Regions from separate parts of the Halomonas sp. GFAJ-1 genome, predicted to be linked through region 3. Evidence: riboswitches for the same ligand, from Rfam matches in the RefSeq annotation. Region 3 holds a riboswitch; each other region holds the start of a gene.
The links. Region 3 has a riboswitch for thiamine pyrophosphate ahead of MOY_RS05405 (sodium:solute symporter family protein). Riboswitches for the same ligand answer to the same signal wherever they lie in the genome.
Positions count from the first base shown of each region.

Region 1 (5,983 bases), on a different contig from region 3:
TTAGATGAAGGAGGGGCAAGGCAAGCTTGTCAATCGCTTCAAGCTCAGGGCATGGACTGCATGGTGGTGAACGCTAGTTTGTAATCGCACTGATGACATACTGCCCCGCCAACCCTGTGTTGGCGGGTTTTTTTTGGTTAGTGGCTACCCAGAGCCCGATGAAATGAGGAGGCGCAAATGACAACATCGTTAAAAGGCATACTCTGCATGTGCCTGGGAGTACTGTTTTTAGCACTGGGCGATGCTGTCTCAAAATGGCTTGGCGAAGTGCACTCGCCGCTGCAGATCATTTTCTTTCGTACGCTGGTATCGTTACCGCTGATTGCGTTGATGGCCTACTTCGCTGGTGGGCTACGAAAGTTAAGCACGAAGCGACCAGGCGTGCACTTGGTGCGAGGGCTTATCTACACCGCGACGATGATCTTTTTCGTCTGGGGGCTTATCTTGCTACCTCTGGCGGAAGCGACGGCCATCGCCTTTGTTGCACCGCTTTTTGTCACGCTGCTGTCGGTGCCACTGCTGGGTGAACGTATTGACACACCTGTGCTGATCGCCTCGCTGGTAGGTTTTGTGGGCGTGCTGATTGTGGTGCGCCCGGGGGGCGATGCGTTCCAACTAGGCACGCTAACGCTATTGGGGGCCGCTTTCTTTTATGCCCTTATGATGATTACGGCGCGCCGTTATGGTGCCAGAGAGCACCTTTGGGCAATGGTGTTCTATATGACATTAGTGCCCTTTGTTATTACGGCGGTCAGTTTACCCTGGGTGTGGCAAACGCCGCAGCCGTGGCACTGGCTTGGGTTTTTAGCGGCCGGGGTACTGGGTATTGGCGCCACTGCGTTTATTACGTTGGCGTTCCGCTTCGCACCCGCGGCCATCGCTGCACCGTTTGATTACACCGCGATGCTTTGGGCGGTTCTGCTGGGTTGGTGGTTCTGGGGCGAGCTACCGGACCTGTGGGTGTGGGTAGGCAGTGCGCTGATTATGGGCAGTGGTTTGGCGATTGCTTACCATGACCGGCGCACAACGCTAAAGCGCCGTCCAAGCGCTTAAATAGCGCTGGTTGCCGCTACTTTTTGATCCAGGTCATCAAAGCAGAGAGCTGAACAAGACAGTACGTTTGGGCTGTTTATAATCCGGCCCTTTCAACCTGTGCGCTTTGGTGATTGCTGACGCGCCACGGGCCATCGTCCTGATAACGGTGACTGTTTATGCAAGCCCCAGAACTGCTTTCCCCTGCTGGTACCTTTAATAATATGCGTTACGCTTTCGCCTACGGGGCGGATGCGGTATACGCTGGCCAACCGCGTTATTCGCTGCGTGTGCGAAACAATGATTTTAAGGTCGATAATCTGCACCGTGGCATCGAATATGCCCACGCGCGCGGAAAGCAGTTTTATGTGGCTTCTAACATTGCGCCCCATAACAGCAAGTTAAAAACCTACCTGCGGGATATGGAGCCGGTGATTGAAGCGCGGCCGGATGCGCTGATTATGTCGGACCCAGGTTTGATCATGATGGTGCGTGATCGCTGGCCGGAACAAGAGATCCATCTCTCAGTACAATCCAACGTTGTAAATTGGGCGGCCGCTAAGTTTTGGCAGCGTCAGGGCATTAGCCGGATTATTTTATCCCGCGAGCTCTCCCTTGAAGAGATTGGTGAAATACGTGCTGAGTGCCCGGACCTAGAGATCGAAACCTTTGTCCATGGAGCGCTCTGTATTGCTTATTCAGGCCGTTGCCTGCTCTCAGGTTATTTTAATCACCGTGACCCTAACCAAGGCACCTGCACCAATGCGTGTCGTTGGAAATACAACACCGTCGCCGCCACTCACGACGAGACGGGCGATTTGGTGCCTGCCAATCAGGGGGTAACGGCAACGGCTAATGATCAAGATGAGTTGTCGGCGTTGATTGAAGATGTGACACGCCCAGGCAAGCTGATGCCCGTTTATGAAGATGAGCACGGCACGTACATTATGAACTCGAAAGACCTGCGCGCCGTTCAGCACGTAGCGCGGCTAGCAGAGATGGGTGTCTCATCGCTCAAGATTGAAGGGCGCACTAAATCCTACTATTACGTCGCGCGGACGGCCCAGGTCTACCGCCAGGCCATTGATGACGCCGTCGCCGGGCGGCCCTTTAATATGGGGCTAATGGATGAACTTGAGAACCTAGCCAATCGGGGCTACACCGAGGGGTTCTATCGCCGCCATGTACACGATGAGTTCCAGAGCTATGAGCAAGGCAGTTCCATCGGTGTGCACCAGCAGTTTGTAGGCGACGTCCTCGGCTACGATGCATCACGGGAAATGCTTGATATAGAGGTTAAGAACCGCTTTGAAGCAGGCGACAGCATGGAGCTAATGCTGCCCGGCGGCAATCGCCGTTTTGCGCTTGAGTACATAGAGAACCAGCGCGGCGAAGGCTTGCGTGCCGCCCCCGGCTCTGGGCACCGGGTTCGTATCCCGGTACCTGGGGCTGACATTCAGCCTGAGCAGCTTGAGTTTGCCTTGCTAATGCGCGATCTCAAGCCAGCGGCGTCTATTCCCGCTGTTCAGCTAGGAATTCCTGCTTCCTGAGTCTGCTCCACCGCTGAAAACGCCTGCGCCGCCTGGCGCGGGTCTGGCTGACCACAGATGGCTGAAATCACCGCAAGGCCATTGGCGCCTGCGGTTTTAACGTGCGCTGCGTGCTCAGCCTTTAGACCACCAATCGCCACGCTGGGCAGCGGGCAAACTTCAGCCAACTGTGCCAGTCCATCAAAGCCAATCGGTTGGGCGTGGTCTTGCTTACTGCCCGTGGCGAATACGGGTCCTAAGCCCACGTAGTCCAGTAGCTCAACCGGCGCGGCCTGTAGTTGGGGGAGCGTATTAATGGAGAGGCCGATAATGGCGTTAGGGCCTAGCGCTTGGCGTGCTTCCTGCACTGCTGTATCGCTTTGGCCCAGGTGCAGGCCATCGGCTTCACTTTCTAGGGCTACGTTTAGGCGGTCGTTAATAATCAGCGGCACGCCGCTTCCCGCAAGCAGCGCTTTCAAGCGTTTAGCCTGGGCAATCATCTGCGCGTCGCTGGCGTGCTTGTCGCGTAGCTGCACGATAGTGACACCGCCCTGCACCGCGGCCGCTACCGTCTGCTCTAGGCCAAAAGAGGCGCAAAGGTTCGCGTCGGTTACTAAGTAAAGCGAGAGATCAAACGGCATGCACTGCCTCCAGTTGGGCAAAGGTAGAAAGGTCATTGGGGGTGAGTTGATACAGCGCATCTAATAGCGCGACTTGAAAACTGCCAGGGCCGGTGGCATGTTCTCCCGCTCGGTTACCTGCCAGGGCAAAGCAGGCTAGCGCGGCGATGCTTGCTTCAAAAGGGCGCTCACGATTTGACGCTACAAAGCCTGCTACCAAGGCGCTTAGGCCACACCCTAGGGTGGTTACTTTAGGCATCAGCGCATGGCCACCTGTGAGGCGATAGTGGTGGTGGCCGTTGGTCACAAAGTCCTCTAGGCCGGTCATCGCCACTACACAGCCATGGCGTTGGGCAAGCGCAATAGCCCCGGTAAAAGCATCTTGGGTAGAGGCGGTGGCATCTACCCCGCGCCCTTGGCCAGCTAACCCTCCAAGCGCTAGGATCTCTGACGCATTGCCACGAATCACCGTCGGCTGGTAGGTGAGTAACTCAGCACATAGCGTTTGGCGAAAGCGTGTGGCACCCACGGCAACTGGATCTAATACCCATGGGATGTCTTGGAGATGGGCCGTTTTCGCAGCCACTAGCATGGTGTCCGCCCAGGTAGAGGAGATAGTGCCTATATTGATTGATAACGCGCCAGCAATCGCCGTAAAGTCGGCGACTTCTTCAATGGCGTGAAGCATGGCAGGGGATGCGCCGGCGGCGAGCAGTATGTTGGCGGTGCTGTTCATCGCCACATAGTTGGTTATGCAGTGCACTAGCGGCGTAGAGGAACGCAGTGCTTCAAGATAACCGCCTAGGGGGTAATCGCTCAAGGAGCGTGAGGTCATAGCATCCTCCCGGCAGGGAGGTGGTGTAGGGGCACCACGACTCCCTACGCCGGTGTTATCCGGTTCAGGTTCAAAGGGTGCTTCTCAGCCGTCATAACGGCGCCCCTGTCGTCGGGCCTACTATCCTTGGCTTAAACGGATCTGTAAAGCTTTGGGTTGCCGGAAGTGCTTTCCAAAAACGGGCAGCTACGAGACTAGCTAAGTACGTGACTACCGAAAGGAGATACGCGTTCCATAGGTAAGCATCTCGTCCGGCGTTATCGCTTTGCCTTCCACACCGATCATCTCATCGCCGCACTGGTCGGCAAAGGTAAGCACACCGTGTGTTAGCCCTAGTTGACCAAGGGCATCGCGGATTTCACCGGTGCCCATAAAAGTGCTGACGTGACCTTCACTGTTGCATAAATCAGAGACGCCATTAGCGTGGTGAAAGCGTACTTTGTAGATACCATCCATCGACTCGACTTCCACTATCGGTGAAAAGCCGTTTTGCAGCACATGAGACAGCTGCTTCAGCGTTAGTCGGTCGCCCAGGGTCATATCGATTGCAGTCATGACAAGCTCCAGATTGACCCCGCTCGCGGGTCATCTAACGGTTGTTAAAGAGAAAGTTAGTTGTCTCTAAGGAGACCGGTTTAGAATCGTTTTGTAAAGCATTTGATACGCAAGTGTAGAAGATTTGCATAAAATTTCCAGTCACTATATATCGATTGTACGGCTTTGTGGTTAACGCACTGCGTCCAGAGCATGCTGCTGAAGCTTAATCAGCGGAATAATTTCTAGCGTCCGCTCATGGGTGCTGGAAAGAATCACCGGTGGCGCAAGACCCACCTGAGCGGCTTCGGCCCAGCGGTGGGCGCAGAGGCACCAGCGGTCGCCAGGTGTTAAACCGGGAAATTTATGCTCAGGGCGAGGGGTGATTAAGTCGTTACCTTGGGCATGTGAGAAAGCTAAAAACTCTTCTGTCACCATGGCGCACACTGAGTGAACGCCTGCATCATCGGCCCCCACGCGGCAAAAACCATCGCGGTAGAACCCAGTTTTAGGAGAGTGGCAGCAGGGAGTTAGCGGCTCACCCAGTACATTACGGTCACGGGACATGCGGTCTCCTTTGGTAAAGGCTAGAATTCGCTAAATGCTGCCTTCATAAAGTATCGTTGAGGTAGAAAAGCGCTTTATGAGGTGATGATGTTCAGCACTCTAAAGCCTTGTGCAAAGTAACCGCTTCGTCAAAGTATTTACGCCCCTCTAGGGTATTTTGTATTGGTTAATTCAGCAGCAGGAGAGACCCATGTCGTTTAAAGGTGAACAGCACCCAGGGGTTGCCCCCGTCGCACCGCAAACCCAAGGGTTTTGCTTAAATCACACCATGCTGCGGGTGAAGGACCCCGAGCGTGCTCTGGCGTTCTACTCGAAGGTATTTGGTATGCAGGTATTAAGGCGCCTGGACTTTGAGGAGATGCAGTTTTCGCTCTATTTTCTAGGTAATGTGGCCGCGGGGGATAACGTACCCGAAGAGACCCAGGCGCGTACCGCCTGGACATTCAGCCAAAAAGGCCTGCTAGAGCTAACGCATAACTGGGGCACCGAAAACCAGCAAGATTTTGCTTATCACGATGGCAATGCAGAGCCGCAAGGTTTTGGGCATATCTGTTTTAACGTACCGAATTTGGAAGCCGCCCAAGCATGGTTTGACGAGCATAACGTTACCTTTGTTAAGCGTGCCGACCAGGGCAAAATGAAGGACGTTATTTTCGTCAAAGACGCAGATGGCTACTGGATTGAAGTGATTCAGGCAGACCGCATGGCGGCGATGGGCGACTAATATGGCCCATTTGTTATTTCGGCTACGACACGTGACGGATGAAGAGGCGCTGGAAGTTCGCCAACTACTGGGTGAACGCGGCTTTGACATCTACGAAACCCAGGCGGGTTTTTTTCGCCTGGGGGTAGATGCTATCTGGCTT
Region 1 is NZ_AHBC01000034.1:35,086-41,068, forward strand. Features, by position in the region: gene MOY_RS09445 (serine hydrolase) at 1-84, shown strand, start outside; gene MOY_RS09450 (DMT family transporter) at 178-1,053, shown strand; gene trhP (prephenate-dependent tRNA uridine(34) hydroxylase TrhP) at 1,212-2,582, shown strand; gene thiE (thiamine phosphate synthase) at 2,558-3,202, opposite strand; gene thiM (hydroxyethylthiazole kinase) at 3,192-4,016, opposite strand; TPP riboswitch at 4,041-4,133, opposite strand; gene MOY_RS09470 (hypothetical protein) at 4,227-4,571, opposite strand; gene MOY_RS09475 (DUF2237 family protein) at 4,743-5,117, opposite strand; gene gloA (lactoylglutathione lyase) at 5,308-5,841, shown strand; gene MOY_RS09485 (DUF6164 family protein) at 5,843-5,983, shown strand, end outside.
Region 1: linked by a shared signal. The riboswitch ahead of thiM (hydroxyethylthiazole kinase) and the one ahead of MOY_RS05405 (sodium:solute symporter family protein) in region 3 are both predicted to bind thiamine pyrophosphate.

Region 2 (5,983 bases), on a different contig from region 3:
AAGTAACTACAACCGCTGGCGGGTTCATACGGTCGCGCTGCTTGGCCGCTTTAAACGCCAAAATAGCCCATACCAAGAAAGCGGCAAAAAAGATGATATCGCCCAGCCGACCGTTGACCAGCAAGTGGGCAAGCGCCCAAATCTTAACCGACAGCATCATCGGGTGGCCAAGTTTCGCTTTAATAGCATTGCGCGGCACATAAGCCGCTACCAGCATAATAAAGGCAGGCAGCATGAGTAGGGCTACTGCATGGCGTAACCCCACCGGTGGAAACCAGATATAGATGGGATCAAAACGCATTTGGCCAAAGCCATAAATAGCAATGGCAAGCCCCACCAGTGATACAGCCGAGTAGGCGAGCTTCCAGTTGGTTAGCCCTAGCTTGGCTACCTGCTGCTGGCGCCAGTTTTCCGCAAAAATACGCACAGAGTGGCTGCCCAGAAATATCAGCAGGCCTATTATCATAATGGTCATGGTGTTTGCTCCCAGGTGTATGCACGTCATTAGTCGACGCAGAGAATGCCACAGTCAGGCCTAAACCACATGGGAGGGGTTCAACTTTTCGCTCGCCAAACGGCCTAAAACCAATTTTTACGTTTGAAAAGCCAAAACAAACTTCCCCCAATCCCCGCCATGGCGCCCAACACAAAGAAGTACCCATACTGAAAGCCCAGCTCGGGCATGTACTCAAAGTTCATGCCGTAGATACCGGCAATAAACGTCAACGGTACAAAAATGGCTGTAATCACCGTCAATACCCGCATCGTAATATTAAGCTGATGCGACGAAATCGAAATATAGCCATTCACTAAATCGCCACAGATGTCGTAATACATCTGCGTGAGGGTATAAAGGCGCTCAAAACGCTCGGCTACATCATTGATCGCGTAGAGGGTATCATTATCATCTCGTGGCAGATGCGCGTAGTCGTAGGCGGTTAACTCCTGAGTAATACCTTTGTGATAGCTAAAAATACGACGCAGCTTCACTAACCGTGAACGGTAGGTGGTCAGTTTGCGCATTAAAACGTCGTTACCGTTCGCCAGCAGCTCATCCTCTAAGTCGCTTAGTTCACTCTCAAATTTAAGCAAGCTATCAATGTAAAAACCTGCCGAGGTATACATCACTCTTAATGCAACACGCTCGGGAGATTGCGCTAGCAACGTGCTGCCCTGTTCGTTAAAAAACCGATCAACACTAAGCGCTTTGCCTGGGTGCAGCGTCACCAAGAAGCGTGCACCAATAAAAAAACAGACCTGCTGAGGCACAAAGTTAAGCTGTGCATCAAAGGAGGAAATACCACGGTAGATAATCAGCGTATGGTGCTCAAACTCTTCAATTTTAGGTGGGTGCCGCTCTTTTTGTGCATCTTGGATAGCCATAGGGTGGCACTCTAAACGCTCAAGTAGACTCCGCTCTCGCTGACCTGACTCTCCTTGCATATCTATCCAGATATGGCTTCCCGGGGTTGCCTGCCACTGCTCAATTGAGTCTTCATCACCTTCATGCACAAGCCCGTCATGCGTGGTGAGCATACTGCGGATCATAATCGTCCCTGAGGTGGGTGCTGACTAAATATCGTTTGATATATCAACGGATTGGGCTAAGTGTAGCCGCCCTTTACCTGCATGTTTGGCTTCATACATAGCAACATCTGCACGCTTGAGCAGCTCTTTTGCCGTTTCGACGGCTTCCGGCATAAATAGCGCCACACCAACGCTGGTGCTAACGTTAAGCGTGACGCCAGCCACTATCAGCGGCTGCTCGATAGTACGTATCAATTTGTTCGTAAAGGTCACCAGGGCCCCGCTGTCGACCCCTTCTAGTAACAACACAAACTCGTCACCAGCCCAGCGCGCCACAAAGTCTGTTTCGCGCACCGATTGTTGCAACCTAAGGGCAATATCCCGCAGCAGCTCATCTCCCATGGCGTGCCCGTAGCGATCGTTTACCCCTTTAAAACCATCTAAATCCATAAACAGCACGGCCAGCGGTTTACGCGTGCGGCGCACCCTTGCCATGGCTTCTGGAAGCCGCTCATCTAGCGCGCGCCGATTGGGTAACGTGGTTAACGCATCTTCCCGGGCTTCCTGGTTGCGCAAACGCTCTAACTGCTGGCGCTCGGTGATATCATGAATGAACAAGCTGCGTCGCTCACGGCCATTCACTGCATAACTTTTTAGGCGAATTTCCACAGGAAGCCATCCGCCATCCCGCCGTTTGGCTTTTCCCATAATGGGGGATGTGGACGCGTGGGGCAGCCCTTCAGGAAACATTAGCGTGGTAATAGTGCGTGCCAGCGCCTCTTTACGCTGCCAGCCAAACATCACTTCAGCCGCATGATTCCAATCTAGAACACGGCCGATTTCATCAATACTTAGGTAGGCGTCGTAGGCTGTTTCAATCACCAGACTAAGCTCTCGAGTGCGTTGCTCAATCTGCTGCTCAAGGCTTAAATGCAGCGCCTTTAACGCACGCTGTGAGACTTCTTTGCTTTTTTGCTCAGCAATCAGTCGTTCACGTAGCTGGATCTCTCCTGCAACAATATCGGCAAGGTCTTGCATCGCTGCTTGCTCTGTCGCACTTAAGGAGCGCGGTTTGGTGTCCATAGCGCAGAGCGAACCTAAAACGTAGCCCTGGGAGCTTTTTAGGGGCAAGCCTGCATAAAAACGCACGCCGTCTGGCATTGTCACATAAGGGTTACTGGCAAACCGCTCGTCTATAAGAGCGTCCTTCACAATCAACGGAGCTGCTTGAATCACGGTGTAAGCGCAAAAAGCGACATCCCGTGGTGTTTCCGAAATATCTAAACCGATTTTAGACTTGAACCACTGTCGATCGGCGTCCACTAGGGTAACCGTTGCGATTGGCACGTTTAATAGATGGGTCACTAACCGAGTAATCCGGTCAAATACCGGCTCATTAGCCGTATCTAGCAGTGCCAACTCATTCAGCGCTGCTAGACGGGCATCTTCATTGAACGGTAGTGGATAGCTCATCGCTATAGAACCCATTTGGGGAAAGGCAATACGACACCATAAAGCGAAACAACGTTCACTGCTTGGCTCTCTGGCTACTCGTTAGGTAAGCCATGTCTCACTTCCTACGCCGGTACAATCCGGTTCAGGTTCCAGGGTCTGCCTATGACGCTCTCAGTCCTTCAATGAGGACGCCCCTGGCGACATATGTATGATGGCACTATCCTCGGCTAAATCAGCGGCTTAGTAAACCCTAAGAAGCATCAGAAACATTGTTCCGGGGAATACGGCCTATGGCATAAAATTCGGGGTTAGGCGGTGTGCCTGCCAAAGTGACCAGCCGATTGGACATGCTAAAGAAGGCGGCAATAGCGCCGATGTCCCAGCAGTCGTCAAGGGTGAAACCGACATTTGCTAAACGCTCTTGCCAGGCGCGCGAGAACTCGCCTAACTCAATGGAACTATACAGGGCAAAATCGAGCATCAAACGGTGACGCTCACTCAGGTCGGCCACATGATGATTAATCGCTACGTTATCTGCAAGTAGTGGATCTTTACTATAAATACGCACTAAGGCACCGTGGGCCACCACACAATAAAGGCAGCGGTTACGAGCGCTAGTGGCCACCACAATCATCTCTTTTTCAGCTTTTGTGAGCGTATCCGATGCTCGTTCCATTAACGCATCGTGATAGGCGAAGAAAGCGCGAAACTCATCCGGCCGATGGGCAAGCATTAAGAATACATTCGGCACAAACCCTGCTTTTTCCTGCACGTTTAAAATTGCACTGCGAATATCCTCGGGCAGCTCATCGAGGGATGCTGGTACGGCAAAGCGACTTATTGAAGCAGGCATAGTCTCACCTTTGTTGTTATGGTTAAAAATAGGGATGGGTTGTACAGTTAACGGAATGTAATAGGCCTAGTAATTCAGTAACAAAATACTATGCAAAGTGACTATTAATCTCAGGTTTCGCTCGCCATACTTTACGCTTACGAACACATCATAAAAAACCGTGCACAGCGCGCATAAAACGGCTCGCTAAAAGGGAAACGCCATGCAATACGCCGAAGCCAAAGAGCATACTCAGGGACGACTGCACGAGCTATTTGCTGAGCCATACCGTGCTTTTGAGAATGACGCCAATGAGCGGCAAATGCACATCCGTACGATGCTGTATGTGCTCCTAGCTCGTCCCATGAGCCGGGGTCAGGTAACACTACGCGTTATCCATGGTTGGGAGAACGGCGGTTTTGAACCCGCTGACTTACAGCACGTGGATTACGCGCTTCACTCTTTGGACGATTTTCGCGCTGCAGTTAGCGACTTTGACCAAGCAACCCGTCAAAATGCTCCGCTACCTGCCGACGACACGGCGATTCTTGCAACACCGCTGGCTGATGCCATTGCCGGCGCTGAAGCCGACGGCAAAACCCTAGCCGCGAACATCCGCGAAACCCCAGCACGCTGGCCCGCTTTTGTTGGCGGCTTAGCCCTTTATACCCTGTTTAAAATGTATCATCGCCTCGTTTACAGCGAAGACGACAACTACCGCTGTTCCCAGCTTGAAACCCCTAACGGGCTGCGTGAAATCCACGAGTTTCACCTTGAAGAGGGAGAGTTTGCGCTACTCGTCCCTTTACGCGAAGACTTTAAAGACGCCTCCACCCTTCTAGTGCTACATGAGAGCCAGCTAGGCCCCATCGAACAGCTCTTTGAAAAAAGCCTGCCGCTGTTTGATAATTTTTAAGCCAAGCGAGAACTAACCTCACGTGCCAACAAGCCCCGTTCAGACGGGGCTTGTTGCGTTTATTGCCTCTCGCGTCACTGGGTTGAGTCAGCGTTACAGCGAGATCGTACTATTGATACCGCTTGAGACATTTTCAGGCTCAAACCAGCGAGCGGTGACCGTTTTTGTCTGTGTCCAGAAGGCAATGGCCTGTTTACCGTTCGGCCCTAAATCTCCCAGCTTAGACCCCCGCGAGCCGGTAAAGCTGAAATAAGCTACCGGCACAGGAATGGGTACGTTAATCCCGATTTGGCCCACATCAATATCGGTCTCAAAACGCCGCGCTACCCAACCGGAGTTAGTGAAAATCGAGGTACCGTTGCCGTTGGGGTTAGCGTTAATAAACTCAATGGCTTCATCCAGCGTTTCCACACTCACCACACAGAGTACTGGCCCAAAGATCTCTTCCCGGTAGATGGTCATATCCGCCGTCACGTCGGCAAACAGTGTTGGCCCAACGAAGTTACCTTCAGCATACCCTTCCACTGTGAAGCCACGGCCATCCACTAACAGTTTGGCTCCCTCTTTTTCACCAGCGGCAATCAGGCGCTCTACGCGCTCTTTTGCCTGGGGCGAAACCAACGGGCCTAAATCCGCATCGCGCTGAGTGCCTGGCCCTACTTTCATATTGCGGGCACCCTCTTCAATATCCTTCACCCATTCGCGAGCTTCACCCACCAGCACAACCACGGAGTTAGCCATACAGCGCTGGCCTGCAGCACCAAAAGCTGAGCCTAACAGGCTATCAATAGCTTGGCTGCGGTTGGCATCCGGCATAACGACACAGTGGTTTTTGGCTCCCATCATGGCCTGCATGCGCTTACCTGCAGCAGCAGCACGGTTGTAGAGCAGTGAGCCTACGTGGGACGAACCGATAAATGAGAGCGCTTTGATATCCTGGTGATCGGCGATCTGGTTAGCCACATCAGGGCCGCCATGCACAACGTTCAGTACACCGGGGGGAACACCCGCCTCATGGGCAAGTTCTACCAAACGCATGGTGGAACTTGGGTCTTGTTCGGAAGGCTTTAGAACAAAGGTATTGCCGGTGGCGATTGCCAGCGGGAACATAAAACAGGGCAACATAATCGGGAAGTTGAATGCCGTAATACCGGCGCCAACACCAAGCGGCTGGTGCATAGTGTAAACGTCAACTTCATTGGCGGCATTTTCAGCAAGCTCGCCCAGCTGTAGCGAGGTAATCGAGCAGGCGT
Region 2 is NZ_AHBC01000043.1:119,243-125,225, reverse strand. Features, by position in the region: gene MOY_RS12860 (NnrU family protein) at 1-475, opposite strand, end outside; gene MOY_RS12855 (magnesium transporter CorA family protein) at 580-1,548, opposite strand; gene MOY_RS12850 (diguanylate cyclase domain-containing protein) at 1,573-3,000, opposite strand; TPP riboswitch at 3,084-3,188, opposite strand; gene MOY_RS12845 (peroxidase-related enzyme) at 3,233-3,835, opposite strand; gene MOY_RS12840 (hypothetical protein) at 4,038-4,730, shown strand; gene MOY_RS12835 (CoA-acylating methylmalonate-semialdehyde dehydrogenase) at 4,824-5,983, opposite strand, start outside.
Region 2: linked by a shared signal. The riboswitch ahead of MOY_RS12850 (diguanylate cyclase domain-containing protein) and the one ahead of MOY_RS05405 (sodium:solute symporter family protein) in region 3 are both predicted to bind thiamine pyrophosphate.

Region 3 (5,983 bases):
CGCGTGCCTAGCGCACGCGTTTTTAGCCCAGGGCGCACGGGTTATCGTCAACTACTTAAACAGCACTGACGCGGCAAATGCCGTGGCGGCACACGCCCCTGAGCGCGCGCTGGCAATACAAGCCGACGTGCGTGACCCTGCCGCCGTGAAGGCGATGTTCACCACCGCGCAAGCACATTTTGGGATGCCGATAACCACGCTGATTAACAACGCCCTGCCGGATTTTTCATTTAACGGCGACGCCCGCCCATCTCCAGATACACTCACCTGGGAAAACCTCGACCAGCAGCTGCAGGGCGTGGCACGCGGCGCGCTCAACACCATTCAGGCGGCGCTGCCGGGCATGCGCGAACAGGGTGGTGGGCGGATTATCAATATTGGCACTAACCTCTTCCAGAATCCGGTCGTGCCTTACCACGATTACACCGCTGCCAAGGCGGCGCTGCTGTCGCTCACCCGCACGCTTTCCAACGACCTGGGGCCTGACGGTATTACGGTGAATATGCTCTCGGGCGGGCTGCTGCGCACCACCGATGCCTCAGCAGCTACGCCTGAAGCGGTGTTCGACCTCATCGCTGCCAACACCCCGCTGCGCCGCGTCACTACTCCGGAAGAGTTTGCAGATGCAGCGCTGTTTTTCGCATCGCCTTGGAGTCGGGCTGTCACCGGCCAAAACTTGGTGGTCGATGGCGGGTTGGTTAAAAACTAATGACAACACCGATGCATCTCAATCTTTTCATCATGGGCTGCGGGCATCACAAAGCCGCGTGGCGCGAACCGGGTTCTGCTGCCGAGCGCATGGGTGACATTGGCTATTATGAGTCGCTGGCACGCACCGCTGAGCGTGGAAAATTAGACGCCGTCTTTTTTGCCGATGGCCATGCCGCAGGCAACGTGAGCGGAGGGCCGCAGTGGTTTTTAGAACCGTTGACGGCGCTATCCGCTATGGCCCGCGCCACCGAGCACATCGGCTTGATTTCGACGATATCCAGCACGTTTTTTAGCCCGTTTCATGCGGCGCGAATGCTCGCTTCGTTAGATCATATTTCTAACGGCCGCATGGGGTGGAACTTAGTCACCTCGATGTTTGATAGCGAAGCGCGCAACCATGGCTTTGAGGCCATGCCTCCTCAGCAGGTGCGCTACGACCGCGCTGAAGAGTTTGCGCAAACGGTGTTAGCGCTCTGGGATTCATGGTCCGACGATGCGTTACGCTGCGACCGAGCGGGCCAGTATGCTGACCCACGCAAAGTGCGGCCTATTGAGCACCATGGCGAACACTTTTTGGTCGATGGCCCGCTAACCGTACCGCGCCCACCCCAAGGGCATCCTGTGCTGTTTCAAGCGGGGGCGTCTGAACCGGGGCGCAACTTGGCAGCGCGCTATGCAGAAGCGATTTATGCGGTGGCCTACGACCTCCCCTCGGCGCAAGCCTACTCCCAAGACATTCAGGCCCGCGTGCGGGCGGCTGGCCGCGCGCCAGTGGCGATTATGCCTGGGCTGGTCACGTATGTAGCGCCCACCGAGGCCGCCGCAAAGGCAAAGCAGCGTGAACTGGATGAGCGGTTACCCACCGAAGATTCGCTGCATCAGCTAAGCCAATTTATCGGTCAGGATTGCCGCCACTGGGAACTGGATGCACCGCTGCCTAAGCTACCACCCTTAGAGGATTTTGCTGGCCCTAAAGGGCGCTATGCCACCATTTTGCGCATTATCGAAAGCGAATCCCCGACACTACGCCAGCTATTAGGCAGGTTAGCGGCCGGCGGTGGCCACTGCACCATGGTGGGCACACCCGAACAGATTGCGGATGAGATGCAGCGCTGGGTAGAAGGCGGTGGCGCAGACGGCTTCAACCTGATGCCGCCGACACTACCGGGTAGTATTGAGGACTTTATTGAGCAGGTCGTTCCACTGCTGCAGGCGCGTGGGCTATTCCGCCGTGAGTACACGGGTAACACCCTGCGTGACCATTTGGGGCTGGCCCGCCCGACAGCGTAAGCGATGCAGGGCGGACATATTAGCGCTATATCGACTGCCCGGCATTCACCCCCTAAAGCGGCGCACTGCCGTGTGCAACAAGCCAAAATCATACGCTGGGCGTGACGGCAGGACACGTAAGAGCAGTAACGACACCGCCACGGGCACCAGCGCCGCTAGTAGGAAAGACTCCAATAAGGTTGCCGTACTCGCTCCGGGTGCAGGGAACATTGCCAATCCCGCCACAAGCCCCAGCGCGGTACTGATAACCGCGTTAAGGCCCGTGTAACGACGATAGAAAAGCCCAAAAAACACCGGGAATGCAGCGGCTGAGCAGAGCAAATCAGCGAGCAAAAATAGATAAAGCACGCTGTACCCCTGGGAGGCGACCCAGGTAACCGGGATGGCAGCCAATACAATCAACCAGCGTGACATACTCATCAATGAAGCACTGCTGGCGTTGGGGAGTAACCGCCCCATATCCACAGCAATAATACTCGACGTTGCGCTAATGGTGGAGTCCGCGCTACTCATCACCAACGCGAGGCCCAACGGCACCAGCGCTAAAGCGAACCATAACGGCACATCCGCCAATAGCACGCTAAACAGCGCCACAGAGCCGTCACCTTCAAGCCCCAGCCCTACAAAGGCCAACCCAAATAGCCCCATCAGGGCCACCACGATGAAGCTGCATACACCACTAATCCAGAAGCCTCGGCGCAGCACCTTGGTATCTTTCGCCGCGTAAATACGCTGCCACGTACCTTGATAAAAGAGTCCGGTAAGCGCTACGGCAAGAAAGAACGTTAACCCTGCGCGTATACCGCCTATATCGCTCACCTGCAGGAGCTGTGGCGCACTCTCGGCAAGCCCTGCAAGCGTTGGCGCAACGCCACCGGCAGCCTGCCAGCCAAACACCAGCAGCAGCCCTAGCAGTGGCATAATCACCACCATCTGTAACTTATCCGTGTAAATGGATGCGCGCAGGCCGCCGTAAAAGGTATAAATCAACGTGGCGACCATCACCACACTGGCCGTTACCCACAGCGGAATAGGGGCCAGCAGACCCACCATACGGGCAACAGCGGTTAGCCCAGCGGCCAACAAAATAAAGAGGTAAAACAGCATAATCACGAGCGTGAATGCGTACATGGTGCGGCCATAACGGTGGATAACGAACTCCGTCAAGCCATGGCCTTCAGGGATCAGCTCGCGCATGCGTCGGCCAAGAGGGATCATCACTAGCCTGGGCACCATCGAACCAAACGCATAGCCTAGCACGGCACCAATGCCACCCCAGGTAGCGGCCTGGGCGGGGCCAAACAGAATCCAGGTACCTAGCGTGGTCGCGACCAGCGTAAGCACCGTGGCACGGGTATTCTGGCTATTGCGGGCGATAATGTAGTCTTCAAGATTATCGCGATGACGGCGGGCATAAAGCAGGCCTGGCACAGCTAGCGCAACGGCACATAGCGACAGCCACAGGCCAGTCCAGATAGGGTCAAGCATCATGAAAGCGGGTCCTCTTTGCCTGTTGTTAGACCGGGCTGTGCAGTGGGCGCACGGCAGGCAGGCGAAAGCAAAGAGGGAGTATTGTTAGGCTACATCCTTCCCTTCGCCGGCATGACCCGGATCAGGTTCTAAGGGTTACCAACGCCAAATGGCGGTGGAGTCTCAGCCAGTGCAGGCTCCCCTAGGACAGCAGCTACCCTAGGTGCTGAGACGGGCGCTGTCAATTGAGGATGCCCACGGGCACCTCTCAGTAACCGACTCAGCAACGTCTAGCTTATCGGACGCTAACTCAACCATAACTCGATAAGCATGTGGTAAAGCGGTATGCCCAGCATGACATTGAGCGGAAAGGTAATCCCCAGTGAGGCGAGCATCGCTAGGCCGATATTGGCCTGGGGTATGGCCGCGCGCATCGCAGCGGGAGCAGCAATATAAGAAGCGCTGGCAGCAAGTGCCGCCAGAATGACCACCGAGCCGACCGGGAGTCCCAATGCCGTGCCCATGAGAATGCCCAGCATGGATAGCAGCAGCGGCGTGATGAGGGCGAAGGTCACCAAGCGCCAGTGATGCCAGGGCATTGGCCGCAAAGTTTGCGCAGCGGTTAACCCCATTTCCAACAAGAACAGCGCCAACACCCCCTTGAACGCCCCCGTGAACAGCGCAGTGACTTCTTCCCCTTGGAAGGGCCCGTAGAGCGTTCCAATGACCACACCGCCTGTCAGCAAAATCACGCCACGGTTGGTGAGCGTCTCATGCCACAGCTTACGAGTACTTTCTTTTACCGCCGCGCCTTGATGGCGCCTAAATAGCGCAATCGCCACCATAATGGCAGGCAGCTCCATGGCCACTAAATAGAGTGTGACTTCACTGCCCACGGCCAGCTGCCGCGCCTCCACATAGGCCAGCGCCACCGCAAACGTTCCCGCACTGACCGAGCCGTAGTGGGCGGCGATACTAGCGCTGTCCGCCGGGGAAAGGCGTACCCAGCGCCGCAGCACCGGCATTAGCAGCAGCGGCGTTAAAGCAGAGAGTAGCGCAACGCCTAATAGCTCGGGTACCAATCCCCAATGAATATTCCCGTGCAGCGCCATACCGCCCTTTAAGCCGATGGTCAGCATTAACAGCAGGCTTAACGTGTCGTAGGTGGCTTTGGGTACCTGCAGGTCTGACTTCACCGCCCCTGCTATAAGCCCCAGTAAGAAAAACATCACCACAATATCTGGCATCGCTGACGCTCCACAGGGTTAAAAGAGGCTGCATTTTGCGTGGATTTACGGATGACAACTAATAATAACTTGAAAGACAGTCATAGATAATCATCTATACTAGCTGGCGTAACCAAAGGGCACCTCAGGAGCGCCTAGAGCCATGAACATTCGCCAACTGACATTTAGACTACTGCAAGTCTATGTCACTGTCGTGCGCTGCGGATCGATCAGCGAAGCCGCAAGACAGCTGCACCTCACCCAGCCGACGGTCTCCCAACAGCTAAAGCGGCTAAGCGAGGCAGTCGGTAGCCCACTACTGGAGCATCATCTACAAGGGCTTACCATGACGGCCACCGGGCAGGCGCTTTATCAGGCAAGCCGGGATGTCTTAGGCCGTTTTGATGACTTTGCAGATCAACTCAGTGATTTTCAGCAAGGCAGCAAGGGGCGCTTTAGTATTGCCCTGGTGAATACCGCCCAATATGTATTGCCACGCTTACTCGGCCCGTTTAGCCAGGCGTTTCCTGAGGTGGACGTAACGGTACATATTGGCAACCGCCGCCAAGTGTTGGCACGCTTTGAGCGTCAAGAAGACGACCTTTATGTATTTAGCCATCCGCCTGCTCTTGCCCATGCCGTGGCAGCACGCTTTATGCGCAACCCGCTGGTGGCCATCGCTGCCGCTGGCCACCCCCTTACACAGCACTCATCAATCACCATGGAGCAGCTGCTTAATGAGCGCTTGTTGCTGCGCGAACCGGGGTCAGCCACGCGTATGCTACTGGAAAGTTGGCTACAAGAGCATGGGCTAACCATGAAGAAAACCCTGCAAATGGCCAGCAATGAAGCGATTCGCGTTGGCGTGGCGGCGCGCATGGGGGTCGCGGTGCTATCAGAGCATGTACTGCCAAGCGAGCATCCCGAGATATCGATTCTTCCGGTAGAAGGCTTACCCATTGAAAGCCACTGGCAGATGATTGTCCGCAATGACCAGCGGCTTCCCCAATCCGCCCAGCGCTTTCTTCACTATGTCAACGCACATCTTGCCCAGTGGATCGAGCCACGCTTCATATGCAATGAGCTGGATGCGCTGCTTCACAGAGAGCATGAGCATAGTCGCTGTCACTAGTCACTAGCGAGCTCCGGCAAATATCAGCGATAGCTACTTCAACAAAATCTTATGTTTTTTATTAGCAAAATAATTAGTTTCTAAAAAAAGACGTAATACCTGCCTTATTAGCGGTTTTCATTCGTTTTTATTCCGTATTGCAATGCAACACGGA
Region 3 is NZ_AHBC01000021.1:55,164-61,146, reverse strand. Features, by position in the region: gene MOY_RS05415 (3-oxoacyl-ACP reductase) at 1-709, shown strand, start outside; gene MOY_RS05410 (LLM class flavin-dependent oxidoreductase) at 721-2,001, shown strand; gene MOY_RS05405 (sodium:solute symporter family protein) at 2,047-3,492, opposite strand; TPP riboswitch at 3,574-3,685, opposite strand; gene MOY_RS05400 (sodium-dependent bicarbonate transport family permease) at 3,777-4,718, opposite strand; gene MOY_RS05395 (LysR family transcriptional regulator) at 4,861-5,829, shown strand.